3 regions of the Rhizobium sp. 2YAF20 genome follow, and region 1 is predicted to be linked to each of the others. Evidence: riboswitches for the same ligand, from Rfam matches in the RefSeq annotation. Region 1 holds a riboswitch; each other region holds the start of a gene.

What was found. A riboswitch is a leader RNA that binds a small molecule or an ion and turns the genes downstream of it on or off. The one in region 1 is predicted to bind thiamine pyrophosphate.
Region 2: linked by a shared signal. The riboswitch ahead of thiC (phosphomethylpyrimidine synthase ThiC) and the one ahead of thiM (hydroxyethylthiazole kinase) in region 1 are both predicted to bind thiamine pyrophosphate.
Region 3: linked by a shared signal. The riboswitch ahead of AB4Z52_RS05880 (YkoF family thiamine/hydroxymethylpyrimidine-binding protein) and the one ahead of thiM (hydroxyethylthiazole kinase) in region 1 are both predicted to bind thiamine pyrophosphate.

Annotation. Positions count from the first base shown of each region.
Region 1 covers NZ_JBFRFF010000027.1:2,345-7,000, reverse strand. The annotation lists gene AB4Z52_RS24585 (NAD-dependent succinate-semialdehyde dehydrogenase) at 1-163, shown strand, start outside; gene AB4Z52_RS24580 (metallophosphoesterase family protein) at 205-978, opposite strand; gene copC (copper homeostasis periplasmic binding protein CopC) at 1,259-1,624, shown strand; gene copD (copper homeostasis membrane protein CopD) at 1,621-2,508, shown strand; TPP riboswitch at 2,599-2,695, shown strand; gene thiM (hydroxyethylthiazole kinase) at 2,757-3,548, shown strand; gene thiE (thiamine phosphate synthase) at 3,545-4,180, shown strand; gene thiD (bifunctional hydroxymethylpyrimidine kinase/phosphomethylpyrimidine kinase) at 4,177-4,656, shown strand, end outside.
Region 2 covers NZ_JBFRFF010000010.1:81,900-86,555, forward strand. The annotation lists gene bioB (biotin synthase BioB) at 1-557, opposite strand, end outside; gene AB4Z52_RS15005 (GntR family transcriptional regulator) at 709-1,371, opposite strand; TPP riboswitch at 1,952-2,063, shown strand; gene thiC (phosphomethylpyrimidine synthase ThiC) at 2,156-3,982, shown strand; gene thiO (glycine oxidase ThiO) at 3,984-4,656, shown strand, end outside.
Region 3 covers NZ_JBFRFF010000002.1:367,979-372,634, reverse strand. The annotation lists gene AB4Z52_RS05895 (SDR family NAD(P)-dependent oxidoreductase) at 1-481, opposite strand, end outside; gene AB4Z52_RS05890 (DeoR/GlpR family DNA-binding transcription regulator) at 576-1,361, shown strand; gene glpD (glycerol-3-phosphate dehydrogenase) at 1,462-2,979, shown strand; TPP riboswitch at 3,095-3,210, shown strand; gene AB4Z52_RS05880 (YkoF family thiamine/hydroxymethylpyrimidine-binding protein) at 3,203-3,811, shown strand; gene AB4Z52_RS05875 (ABC transporter permease) at 3,825-4,628, shown strand; gene AB4Z52_RS05870 (ABC transporter ATP-binding protein) at 4,625-4,656, shown strand, end outside.

The DNA.
Region 1 (4,656 bases):
CGAAGCTCTCGAATACGGCATGATCGGCATCAATACTGGCCTGATGTCTTCCGAAACGGCGCCCTTTGGCGGCATCAAGCAATCGGGCCTTGGCAGAGAAGGTTCGCGCCATGGCGCCGACGACTATCTGGAAATGAAATATCTCTGCATCGGCAATCTATAGCCGGCAATGCATCGGCCTTTTCGAAGGCCGATGCTCCATTGTCATGTCGAAGTGATGTGGACGCGACCCCGCCATAAGCGTGCTGCACTCAGCGTTCCAGACCGAAAGGCACCGGTGTCGAGGTTCAGCCGCTCGCCGTTGGCCATGACCCGCTTCACAGGCGTGTGCCCGTGGACGACTAGCTTCGGCATAGGATGCCGGCTATCGAGAAACTGCGAGCGAATATACACCAGGTCTTCGTCCAGCTGATCGGCGATCAACCGATCCGGATCGATGCCGGCATGGACGAAGAGCGCCGCCGGTGTATCGACCATCACCGGAAGGCTGCGGAGAAACTCGATATGAGCTGCGGGAAGCGACGATCGAATGAAATCATCGAGCTTCTTCTGAGACGAATGCTGGCGTGCGAGGTGGGCCACGTCGATCCCATAGGATTGAAGGGTCGCCTCGGCGCCCATCGAGAGCCAGTCGCTGAGCGAGATCTGCTCGTCGATATAGGCAAGCATGGTGATCTCGTGGTTGCCGGTCAGGCAGATGCGCTCAAACTCGGGAGGAGGAGGCGCAATCAGCCTGCTGATCACGCGAGCGGATGCCGGGCCGCGATCGATGTAATCGCCGAGCATGACGATCAGCTTTCGCCCAGGCAAGCGAGCCGCATCGGCAATGATCTTGCCTTCCAGCGCGGCGAGGAGATCATGACAGCCGTGAACGTCGCCGATGGCGTAGGTCGGCGTTGACGCATTGTCGATAAAGTCTCTTCGGCGCACCTGATCGGTCCTGGCCCCGAACAATCCCCGCGTCTGATTTCCCGCCATGACACTCCTTTAGTAAGCCTCCGCAAAGGCCTGCTGCGCGCCGGCGCCTTATCTGCCAGCTGATGCGATCTGTTACCAGATTTATTCAAAGGTGATAATTGTTTGCTACCATCCGAATAACGCGCTTTGCTGAACCAAAGGTTCACGCGACATATTGACTTGCGGCATAGCGTCACGACGATCGGGGCTTGTCCTGCAGATAATTGACAGCCGCCAGCGCCGAGCCTATCGCATTTGCTGCATTGTCGGCGTCATTTGCCTTAAGCCCAAGGAAACATTCATGTTCAAGATAGTCTTCAAGCTCGGGATGGCGGGCGTTATCATCACAGGTCTTTCAAGCCAGGCTTTCGCACATGCCCACCTCAAATCGTCGACACCCGCAGACAAGAGCGAAGTCATTACGCCGGCGGAGCTGGATCTTACGTTTAGCGAGGAACTGAACCTTAAATTTACCGGCGTGAAGGTCACCGGACCGAAGAAGAACGCAGTCAAGACCGGTGATGCCATGCTGATGGACGGCAATGTCGCACTGATGGTCCCCTTGTCCGAAAAGCTCGCCCCTGGCGCCTACACCGTCGAGTGGCATGCGCTTTCCGCCGACGGACACAAGACCAATGGCGCATTCACCTTCACCGTGAAGCCTTGATCGACCTCCAGACAGCGCTCGAGGCGTGCCGCTTCTTCCACAACGCATCCTTGATGCTTCTTTGGGGCACTTCGGCCTTCCTTTGCCTTCTCGTCCCCGGGCGCCTGGCAGCTGCCGCGTGGCATGCCCTTGGTCGAATGCCTGTTGTCGCAGCGGTTATTGCTATCGGCACGACCGTTCTGTTCCTGCCGCTTGAAGCCGGCACTATCGGAGACGGCTGGGGCAACACCATCGACCCCGGCACGATCCGAGACGTTCTTCTGGAAACGACTGTCGGGCAGGCCTGGCTGGCGCAAACAGCAGCGGCGGTCATCCTTGCTCTTGCCTTCGCCCTGCCTTCGCAGAAGCGCATGGCATCGATCGCATTCGGATCCGCGCTCTGCCTTGCTTTTCTCGTGCTGACCGGCCACGCCTCGATGTATCAGGGATGGCTGCGACTTCTGCACCGGAGCAACGATGTCATTCACGTTCTGGCCAGCGGAGCCTGGATCGGCGCGCTCGTGGCCCTGTTGCCCATTCTCAAGCATTTCGACAGCGACGACTTTCGGGCTGACGCCCAGATTGCGCTGCGACGTTTTTCGAACGCCGGCCACGGAGCGGTCATGCTCGTGATTGGCTCAGGGATCGCCAATACATTCCTTGTCCTTCAGCGCCTGCCGACCGACTGGTCCTCGCCCTATCAGGCCATGCTTGCTGCAAAGATCGCACTCGTCGTCAGCATGGTCACCCTTGCGGTTATCAATCGCTACGTCTTCGTGCCCTCGATCGGAAAGACGCCGACACGGACCTCCAATATCATAAGGCTTGCTTGCATCGCTGAGATCGCTCTCGGGTTCACAGTCCTTGTGCTTGTCGCGGTCCTCGGCCTGATTGAGCCCGCCTGAAACCGTCGAATTTTTTGAGAAGCTGATCTGCCTGCGTCCTTGTCGCAATGACAATTAACTGATGACATGATCCCCTTTCTCTGCGAAAACCGCAGCAGACAGGGGCGTCCGTGGTAAGTCGGGCTGAGATGTACCCTTTGAACCTGAACCAGATCATGCTGGCGGAGGGAGTCGCTCGGGCTTTCGCACATCGCGCGTTTTGCCCCCGGCGCCTGCCCCACCTAGAAAGGGGTACGATGGATATCACCATGACAGTGGGAACGAGGCTCGCCTCGATGCGCAAGGCGGCGCCGCTCGTACACTGCATCACCAATTTCGTTGCCATGAACGTCGCAGCCAATGTTCTGCTGGCCGCCGGCGCGTCGCCCGCGATGGTCCATGCCAACGAGGAAGCTGGCGAATTTGCGGCAATTGCCGGCGCTCTCACCATCAACATCGGCACCCTGTCGACGGATTGGCTGGCAGGCATGCGCTCCGCCGCCATTGCGGCCACGAAGGCAGGCAAGCCATGGGTATTCGATCCCGTCGCGCATTATGCCACGGCATTCCGACGCGCTGCCACGGCGGATCTCATGGCCTTGTCTCCGACAATCGTTCGCGCCAATGCATCGGAGATCATCGCGCTTGCCGGACGAGTGAGCAGCGGCAAGGGTGTCGACAGCCAGGATGCCGTCGAGGAGGCGGAAGAATCTGCGCTCGAACTGGCGCGGCGACACGATACTGTGGTGGCCGTGACCGGCGTGGTGGATTTTGTCACGGATGGCAGGCGGTCAACTCGCATCGCCGGCGGCTCGGCGCTGATGCCACAGGTGACCGCGCTTGGCTGCTCGCTAACCTGCCTCGTCGGCGCCTTTGCCGCAACCACGCCCGATGCCCCGTTTGATGCGACTGTCGCGGCACTCGCCACCTTCGCGGTCGCCGGCGAACGGGCGGCGCAACGAGCCGCGGGTCCTGGATCTTTCTCCTGGCACTTTCTCGATGCTTTGGCGGCGCTGGACGCAGCAGCGCTTGATCTAGAGGCAAGGGCTGCAGCCGTATGAAGACATTTGACCTGTCGCTCTATCTCGTGCTCGACCCGGACCTTTGCGCTGGTATCGGCATGATCGAAACGGCTCGGGCGGCGGTCGCGGGCGGGGCGACGATGGTGCAGCTGCGCGACAAACATGCGGAAACGGCAAAGATAGTCGAAACCGGACGGGCTCTGAAATCAGCTCTTGCCGGAACCGGTGCACTGCTGATCATCAATGACGACATCGACGCGGCGCTGGCAATCGGCGCCGACGGCTTGCATATCGGACAGGACGACATCGATATTAGGGTCGCTCGCGCGATGGTCGGTTCGGATATGATCATCGGCCTTTCGGTGGAAACTGAAGCGCTCGCAGCGGCAATTGATCCGTTGCTGGTCGACTATGCCGGCGCTGGACCGGTATTCGCGACGCCGACGAAGCCGGACCACAAGCAGCCGATCGGCTACCAGGGGCTTGCTAGGCTTGTCGTACTCGCCCCTGTTCCGACTGTCGCCATCGGCGGACTGAAGGCAGAGCATGTCAGCTCCGTTCTTGAGACCGGCGCGCGGGGTCTGGCTGTCGTGTCCGCCATTTGCGGGATGCCGGATCCTTATGTCGCCGCAACAGCCATCTCGTCGCGTATCAGGAGGTTCGAGCGATGATCCGCAACGTTCTCACCATTGCCGGTTCCGATCCCTCGGGTGGGGCTGGCATTCAGGCCGACCTGAAGACTTTTTCGGCGCTCGGCGTCTACGGCATGGCTGCGCTGACCGCGCTGACTGCTCAAAACACGCAAGGGGTCTCCGCGATCCATCTCGTTCCCCCTGAGTTCGTGGCTCAGCAGATCAAGGCTGTGTTTGCCGACATTCGGGTCGATGCGGTCAAGATCGGCATGATAGCCAATGCAGACATCGCCGAGGCGGTCGCCGACGCGCTGTCGCCACTCCGGGGCGTTCCTGTCGTTCTCGATCCTGTCATGATTGCCAAGGGCGGTGCTCCGCTGCTTGCCCGCGAGGCCATTGACACGATGGTGCGCTGCCTGCTTCCCATAGCAACGGTCCTGACGCCGAACCTGCCCGAAGCAGCAGCGCTTCTCAATCAACCGATCGCCGAAAATCGATCTGGCATGGCCGAGCAG
Region 2 (4,656 bases), on a different contig from region 1:
GCGAACGTGCGCGTCGTGATGATCTCGCCATAGAAGCGTTCGGACGTATCGATATTGTGGTTGTAGTAGTCAAGGCCAGCGGCGGCGAGCGAGGCCGACTGCACTGGGGTTAGCATGCCGAGCGTCATGCATGTCTCCATGCCAAGCGCCTTGACACCCTTAACCATGGCAATGACCGCATCCATGTCGCGGTCCTTGGGGCTGCGCCATGCCGCTCCCATGCAGTAACGCGTCGCACCGCCATCCCTGGCTTTGCGGGCCTCGGCAACAACGCGCTCGACCTCCATCAGCTTTGATGCCTTGAGACCGGTCGGGTAGTGGGCGGACTGGCTGCAATAGCCGCAATCCTCGGCGCAGCCGCCGGTCTTGATCGAGAGAAGGCGGCTCATCTGGACCGCATTGGGGTCGAAGTTGGCGCGATGAATTGTTTGCGCCTGGAAAAGAAGATCGTTGAACGGTAAATTATAGATAATTTTAGCACCGTCGGCTGTATGAATCTCCGGCGTTGCGTCGTTCTGCCTACGCAATGGCGCGATATTGGCTACATCATCCTGCATTTGACCGAACTTCCTCCCCAGATCCCAATTCCAAAATAGATTCCCGTTGGTTTTATCTATAATATTGCAATGCAATATCTGGCAAGGTGATTTCGAATGTCCGGGGCGGCTATTTTGGATTGTTCCGTCGCTAAGCTTCCGGTTCTGATCCTCAGCCAACAATGGCAAATCGTTCGGGAGCCGCAGCGCTCTCCTTTGGTCGGTGACCGATCCGCTGGACATGCCGATCGAGGACTGTCACGGCCTGCTCGGTTTTCTGCTCGCGAAGATGCGTGAGGATCGAGCGATGATCCTTGTCCTTTGGTGTCACCCAGCCGGAACTCCAGGACGCAAACAGAAAGCGCGCACTTGCGGCATGCAAATCGTCGATGACGGCAAGCAGCCGCGGCATTCTGCAAGGAGCAAGGATCAGTTGATGGAAGCGCCGGTTCGCTGCCTGCCAGGTGGCTACATCCGTCGCTCTATCACCATCAAGCGTTGCGCATTCCGCCTGATCGAGGATGGTGGGCGTCAGATGGGGAGCGGCGTTGCGCAAAGCCAGGACCTCAAGAGCCGCTCGCATGCGAGCGACCTCCTGCACCTGAGCAAGATCGAACGAGGCTACCCGCACCCCTCGCCTCGGCTCACGGACCGCAAGCCCTTGTGCCTCCAGCCGCCTAAGCGCCTCGCGCACAGGCACATGACTGGAGCCAAACTCCTCGGCAAGATAATCCTGCTTAAGCTTAGAACCGGGCAATAAGGCGCCTGTCACGATCTGGTCGGCCAGAATACGGCTGATCCGGCCAGCGATTGTCTCTTCATCATGATTGGTCATGCCTGATAGATAATTTGCGTCGGCTCGGCTGTCGAGCGGCGCCAGCCACCTTTCCAGGCCTCAAGGAGGCATCAGCCAGCAGCGTTCAAGGAAATTTGCGGCCAAACTCGCTCACGAGGAACGTATCTGAGATGCTGGAAATCTATGGTCGTCGGATAGATGTGTCGGCGAAATGGCGAGACAGCTGCGGCTCTTGCCCCATTCTGCTCGGCAGAAAAGGCATTCCGCGAATTCATAAGCAGTACCCCTTTGACCTGACCTTGCGCTGGGGTGAAATTTAAGCTTCGCATCGGGATCTCTTTTGCCGCAACCGCAATCCGGGCGAAGAAATGCTGCGGCATCCACCTTTTGCGGATTGCTTGTGGTATTTCGTTGCCGGCCCAAAGCTCCCAGCCATGCTAAAGGACCATTTCCGCCGCGCAGTTGGTTGCCTGCGAACCGGCCTTACCAAGTGGCTCCCTCAATCTTGCAACGTTCGCCGCAAAGGGGGCCTGACGAATGATATTTGATACGCTAAGCCACGGACAAAGTGACAACTCCCCGGGGTTGACATGACCTAAACTGAGGGCATAACTCTTGTGTCATTCACCAGGGGGGTCCCGGCAAGGGGCTGAGATACTGCTAGCGCGCGCAGTGACCCGTTGAACCTGATCCAGTTCATACTGGCGTAGGGACGGTGCGAACGCTTCGGTTGCCATGATTCCCTCACAGGAGAGATGCACCGGCGTTTTTCCATCATTCCGGCGTGAACTGGGTCTCCAATCGACGAGCTTGGAGCCTCATGATGAACATTGCCGCAAAGAATATCACACCGACCGTCACGACGGGACCGATGCCCGCCTCGACCAAAATCCATGTTCCGGGTGAAATCCATCCGAACATCCTGGTTCCGATGCGCAGCATCGAACTTCACCCGACATCCGGCGAACCGGCCGTCATCGTCTACGAATCATCCGGCCCCTATACGCAAGCAAACGCCGATATCGGCATCGAAAAAGGTCTCCCGCCGCTGCGGCGAGACTGGATCCTCGCGCGCAATGATGTCGAGGCATACCAGGGCCGCCGCGTCCGCCCGGAAGACAACGGTTTTGTCAGCGGCGAACGACTGACACCGGAATTTCCCGTTATCAGCCAGCCGCTAAAGGCAAGACCAGGCAAGGCCGTAACGCAGCTTGCCTATGCGCGGGCGGGCATCATCACGCCGGAGATGGAATTCATCGCCATCCGCGAGAACCTCGGCCGCAAGGCTGCCTCGGCCAGCCATATCCGCGACGGGGAAAGTTTCGGCGCCGCCATTCCCGATCACCTCACCCCGGAATTCGTCCGGCAGGAAGTAGCGGCCGGCAGGGCGATCATTCCGGCCAATATCAACCATCCAGAAGCCGAACCGATGATCATCGGCCGCAATTTCCTGGTGAAGATCAACGCCAATATCGGCAACTCGGCCGTCACCTCGTCGATGGCGGAGGAGGTCGACAAGATGGTCTGGGCGGCGCGCTGGGGTGCCGATACGGTCATGGACCTTTCGACCGGCCGCAACATCCACAATATCCGCGAATGGATCATCCGCAACTCGCCACTGCCGATCGGCACCGTGCCGCTCTACCAGGCGCTGGAGAAGGTCGAAGGCATTGCTGAGAACCTAACGTGGGAGGTCTACCGCGACACGCTGATCGAGCAGGCCGAACAGGGCGTCGACTATTTCACCATCCACGCCGGCGTACGGCTTCACTACATCCCGCTGACCGTCAACCGCGTCACCGGCATCGTCTCGCGCGGCGGCTCGATCATGGCCAAGTGGTGCCTGCATCACCACCGCGAGAATTTCCTCTACGAGCACTTCGAGGAGATATGCGACATCTGCCGCGCCTATGACGTTTCCTTCTCACTCGGCGACGGCCTGCGTCCCGGTTCGATCGCCGATGCCAATGACGCCGCCCAGTTCGCCGAACTTGAAACTCTTGGCGAGCTGACCAAGATCGCCTGGGCGAAGGATTGCCAAGTGATGATCGAGGGCCCCGGCCATGTTCCGATGCACAAGATCAAGGAAAACATGGACAAGCAGCTTGCCGTCTGCGGCGAGGCGCCCTTCTATACGCTGGGCCCACTGACGACCGATATCGCACCCGGCTACGACCACATCACCTCGGGCATCGGTGCAGCGATGATCGGCTGGTTTGGCACGGCGATGCTGTGCTACGTCACGCCGAAAGAGCATCTGGGTCTTCCGGATCGCAACGACGTCAAGACCGGCGTCATCACCTACAAGATCGCCGCCCACGCCGCCGATCTTGCCAAGGGGCATCCGGCCGCGCAACTGCGCGACGACGCGCTGTCGCGCGCCCGCTTCGAATTCCGCTGGGAGGACCAGTTCAACCTCTCGCTCGACCCTGAAACCGCCCGCAGCTTCCACGACGAGACGCTGCCGAAGGAGGCGCACAAGGTCGCGCATTTCTGCTCGATGTGCGGCCCTAAATTCTGCTCCATGCGAATTTCGCATGACATCCGCGCCGAGGCACAAAAAGAAGGGCTGGAGGCTATGGCAGCAAAGTACCGTGACGGCGGCGATCTCTACGTGCCGGTCGATGCCGTCAAACCTTCGGCCGGCTGAGATGCGCGTCCTGGTCAAAGGGGCCGGCGTCGCCGGCCTCACGGTGGCGCATGAACTCCGCGCACGCGGCGGCGACGTCACCGTCATCGACCCGCACCCAGATTTCGGTCACGCCGCATCCTGGCTGGCGGGCGGCATGCTAGCGCCCTGGTGCGAGCGCGAGAGCGCTGAGGAGGCCGTGCTCTCGCGTGGCCTCGATGCCGCTGAGCGCTGGGATGCGATCCTGCCGGGGGAAGTCATCTGCAACGGGACGCTGGTGGTGGCGCCGGCACGCGATCACGGCGAGCTGAAGCGCTTCGCTGGCCGCACGACGGGCTATGAATGGGTGGAAGAAGAAGCCATGGCCGTGCTTGAACCGGCGCTTGCCGGGCGCTTCAGCCGCGGCCTGTTCTTTGCGCGCGAAGCCCATCTTGACCCTCGGCAGGTGTTGAGATCATTGCGGGAAAAACTTGGCAGGCAGGGCGTCACCTTCGTCAATGAGAATGCAAGCGAACAGGGTTTCGACGATGTTGTCGACTGCACAGGCGTCGCGCGCATTGGACAGACCCGCGACCTGCGCGGTGTGCGAGGCGAAATGCTCTACCTTCGGACCGATGAGGTTGAACTCGCCCGGCCCGTTCGCCTGCTGCATCCACGCATTCCCGTCTATATCGTTCCTCGTGGCGGCGGCCTTT
Region 3 (4,656 bases), on a different contig from region 1:
AGATCGCAGAGCCGGCGCTGCCGCCGGTCAGGGCTGATATTGACACAGTATTGACGATCGCGGCCTGCTTGGCGGCCCTCAGCCGCGGCAGCAGGCCGCGCGTGACCTCCACGACCGACGTCTGGTTCAGCTGAACGACGCTTCTGTATTGCTCGTCGGTAAGCTCGCCGGCCGGAAAGCGTCCAAGCATCGTGCCTGCATTGTTGATGAGCACATCGATCCGGCCAAACAACTCGGTCGCGGTATTTACGAACTCGGCGGTCCCACCGTCTCGCAGGAAATCGCCGGGGACGAGGAAGGCGCGTCGTTCGCTTTCGGCCAGAAGCAGAAAATCGGGAAGCTCATGCTCTGGGCGGCGTCCGGTATGGACGATGACGTGCGCACCGCAATCCAGGAACTGTCGAGCGACCTCCAGACCGATACCGCGCCCGGCGCCGGTAACGACGACGTTGCGACCGTCAAACAGTTTCGGATGGAACACGAAAACCTCCCTGGTCGCAATCGACCTGCCGCCAATTGCGCTATTTTCGCTTTATCATATAGTGAAGAAAAACGAAAGAAGAGGAGTTGCCTGCATGTATTTGTCGGGGCGGCAGTCGGAAATCCTTGAGATCGCCAAGGCCGAGGGACGCGTGTTGGTCGAGGAGCTTGCACAGCGCTTCGCCGTCACCCCGCAGACCATCCGGAAGGACTTGAACGACCTCTGCGATAACAGCGTTCTGTCGCGCGTCCATGGCGGAGCCATCTTCCCTGGCGGCACCGAGAACGTCAAATACGAGGCGCGTCGCTCGATCGCGGCATTGGAAAAGCAGGCGATCGGCCGCGAGGCAGCAGCGCTCATCCCAAACAACGCCTCGCTGTTCATCAATATCGGCACGACAACGGAGGCGGTCGGCGAAGCGCTCCGCGATCACCAGGAATTGATGGTCATCACCAACAATATAAACGTCGCCAATAGGTTGCGTCTGTTCCCGTCAATCGAGGTGGTGATTGCCGGTGGCGTGGTGCGTGGCTCGGACGGCGGCATCGTCGGCGAAGCGGCGGTCGATTTCATCCGACAGTTCAAGGTCGACTACGCCGTCATCGGTGCCTCTGCCATCGATGCCGACGGCGCTCTGCTCGATTTCGACTTCCGCGAGGTGAAAGTTGCCCAAGCAATCATCGCCAATGCCCGCCACGTCATCCTTGTCGCCGACAGCACCAAGTTTGAGCGCACAGCACCGGTTCGCATCGGCCACCTGTCGCAGGTTCATACCTTCATAACCGATCAATGCCCGCTGGGTTCGCTGCGCCGCATTGCAGCGGACAGCAACGTGCGCCTGATCGAGATATCTCGGCCCAACGCCTCCAATTTGTCATGAAGCCGAGATATCGGATGTTTCGTTTGACATTCGAATTTCTTTCGTTTTAGGTAAAATAACTTTCGAAAGAGCATCCCCTCCCAGATTTTCGGAGAATGTAATGAGCGGGCCGGTCTACGACATTTTTGTCATCGGTGGCGGAATCAACGGCTGCGGCATTGCTCGCGACGCGGTCGGCCGCGGCTATTCGGTGGCGCTGGCCGAAATGAACGACTTCGCATCGGGAACATCGTCGGGAGCGACCAAGCTCATTCATGGCGGCCTGCGTTATCTTGAGCACTATGAATTCCGACTGGTGCGCGAATCGCTGATGGAGCGCGAAGTGCTCTGGGCCATGGCGCCGCACATCATCTGGCCGATGCGCTTCGTGCTGCCCTATCATAAGGGCGGCATCCGGCCTGCATGGCTGATCCGGCTCGGCCTGTTTCTCTATGATCATTTGGGCGGCCGCAAATTGCTGCCCCCGACCTCGACGCTCGACATGCGCAGCGATCCCTCGGCAAAACCGCTGAAATCGATGTTCACCAAGGCGTTCGAATATTCCGACGGCTGGGTTGACGATGCCCGCATGGTGGTACTGAACGCACGCGACGCTGCCGACCGTGGTGCTGCGATCCTGTCGCGCACCAAGGTCGTGTCGGCAAGACGCGAGGGCGCCGTCTGGTCGATCGAGACCGAGGATGCGATGACGGGCGAAAAGCGGGCGTTTCGCTCGCGCATGCTGATCAATGCCGCCGGCCCCTGGGTCGATCATGTCCTGTCGGGCGCTATTGGCGCCCAAAAGGCCCACAACGTGCGTCTCGTGCAGGGCAGCCACATCATCGTCCGAAAGAAGTTCGACGACCCCCGCGCCTTCTTCTTCCAGAATCCCGACAATCGCATCATCTTCGCAATCCCCTACGAGCAGGACTTCACCCTGATCGGCACGACCGACCGCGACTATCACGGCGATCCGAAGGATGTGAAGATTTCGCCGGATGAGATCAATTATCTCTGCAGCGCCGCATCGGAATATTTCAAGGAGCCGGTTCGTCGCGAAGACATCGTCTGGACCTATTCCGCCGTCCGTCCGCTTTTCGACGACGGTGCCTCAAAGGCGCAGGAAGCGACGCGCGACTACGTGCTGAAGGTCGAAGGCGGCGAGGGTCAGGCGCCGCTTCTCAACGTCTTCGGCGGCAAGCTGACGACTTATCGTCGGCTTGGCGAGCATGCCCTTGAAAAGATCGGCGCGGCAATCGGGGTCAAGGGCAAGCCGTGGACCGCCAAGAGTTCGCTTCCCGGCGGTGATTTCCCCGCAAAGGGTTACGAGGCAGAGGTTGGCTCACTAAAGTCGCGCTACCCCTTCCTCGCAATTGCGCTGGCTCGCCGACTGGTCCGCCGGTACGGCACTCTGGCTGGGAAGTTGCTTGGCGATATCAGCTCGATCGAAGGCCTCGGGCGGAACTTCGGCAGCGACCTCTACGAGGTGGAAGTCCGCTATCTCGTTGCCGAGGAATGGGCCAGAACCGCCGCCGACATCCTCTGGCGCCGCTCGAAGAAGGGGCTCTATCTAAGCGCGCAAGAAGTCCTCGCCTTGGACGAATACTTGGCCGGGCAGACCGCCGGCGTCGGCGCCTGACCGTGAAGCGGCCTGGGTTGCCTGTCGCAATTCAAGGGTCTTCTTTCGGATATTGCCCAGCCTGCGAGGCTGTCTTTTTCCCATTGCGCACTGGCCGAGCCGGTGCTAGCTTCCGCGAAATTCACAGGGGAGCTCCGTATTGCCGGGGCTGAGATGAGAGGCGTCATGCCTCCGGACCCTTCAAAGCTGATCTGGGTAATGCCAGCGGAGCGAGGTCAAAAAAGTGTTCTCAGGCGCACAAGTCTCCCTATATCCGATGTCCGGCAATTTTGCCGAGATCATCCTTGATGCCGTCAAGGGTCTTAATCCCTATCGCGATGCGTTGCGCATCGAGACCGACGACATATCGACACTGATGGTCGGACCGCCCGATGTGCTGTTTTCAGCAATGCGCGACCTGTTCGTCGCCGCGGCAAAATCAGGCGAGCATTGCGTGTTGTCGGCAGCGGTGTCGCGCGGCTGCCCCGGCGAGCCGGACGATCCGGCCTGTGGGACGAGCCTCTTGGAACGCGACGCGTTGCCGCTCTTAGAGCGCATCGACGCTGCCTCGAAGACCGTTGCTGCCGCGCCAGCAAGCGACCAGCCGGCCGCAGCCCAATTCTCGCTCTATGTCATGGGTATCGGCGACCACATGGATGAGATCTATGGCTGCATCGATTTCCTGAAGCGCTCCGGCACATTCGACCGCTCCAAGAATTTCTGCACGAGGCTGCGTGGCGATGCCGGCGCCGTCTTCGCGACAATCCAAGAGGCCTTCTGCCGCTTCGGTCCGCCGGAGGGCCACGTGACGCTGGACATCACCATTTCGGCAAACAGCCCGACCAAAGCCTGATCGGAATCCGGCTATGTCGCAAAAACCCGTACCGGCGCGTCACGCGTTTCATTCTACTTTCGTCGGCGCTGTGCCGGCGGTCGCTGCGGCAGTTGCGTGCCTGCTCGCCTGGGAACTCTATGCCGACCTGTCCGGTATCCGACCCTCGACGCTGCCGGCGCCCTCGCGCGTGCTGGTGCAGGCATGGGTCAACCGTCAGGCGCTGATCGACAATACCTGGCCGACGATCTCCGCAACGCTTGCCGGCTTTGCCTGCTCGCTGGCCGTGGCCTTTGTCTTTTCCGTGCTGATGGATTTTGCCCGTCCTGTTCGCCGCGCACTGTTTCCGCTCTTCGTCATCAGCCAGACATTGCCGCTGGTGGCGATCGCGCCGCTGATCGTGCTCTGGTTTGGCTTCGGCCTGCTGCCGAAAATCCTGCTTGTTGCACTGGTCACCTTCTTCCCGATGCTGGTCGCGTTGTTGCAGGGCTACGAATCGACCGACAAGGACATTGCCGAGTTGCTAACCTCGATGAAGGCGCCTCGCTGGCGCATCTTCCTGGTCGCGCGCCTGCCGTCGGCCCTGCCCTATTTCTTTGCCGGCTTCAGGATATCGATCACCTATGCGGTCGTTGGCGCGATTTTTGCCGAGTATGCCGGCGCGGCCAAAGGCCTTGGCATTTACATTCTCATTGCCAAGAACAATTTCAGGCCGGATCTCGTCCTTGCAGCCGTGTTTCTCAGCGCCTGCCTGACGCTCATCCTCTTTGCCGTCGCCGGGCTGATCGGCCACCTGGCAATGCCGTGGAACCGCAATGGCAAGGAGATAGGGCGATGAATGGTCATCGGCTGGAGCTTCGCGACAT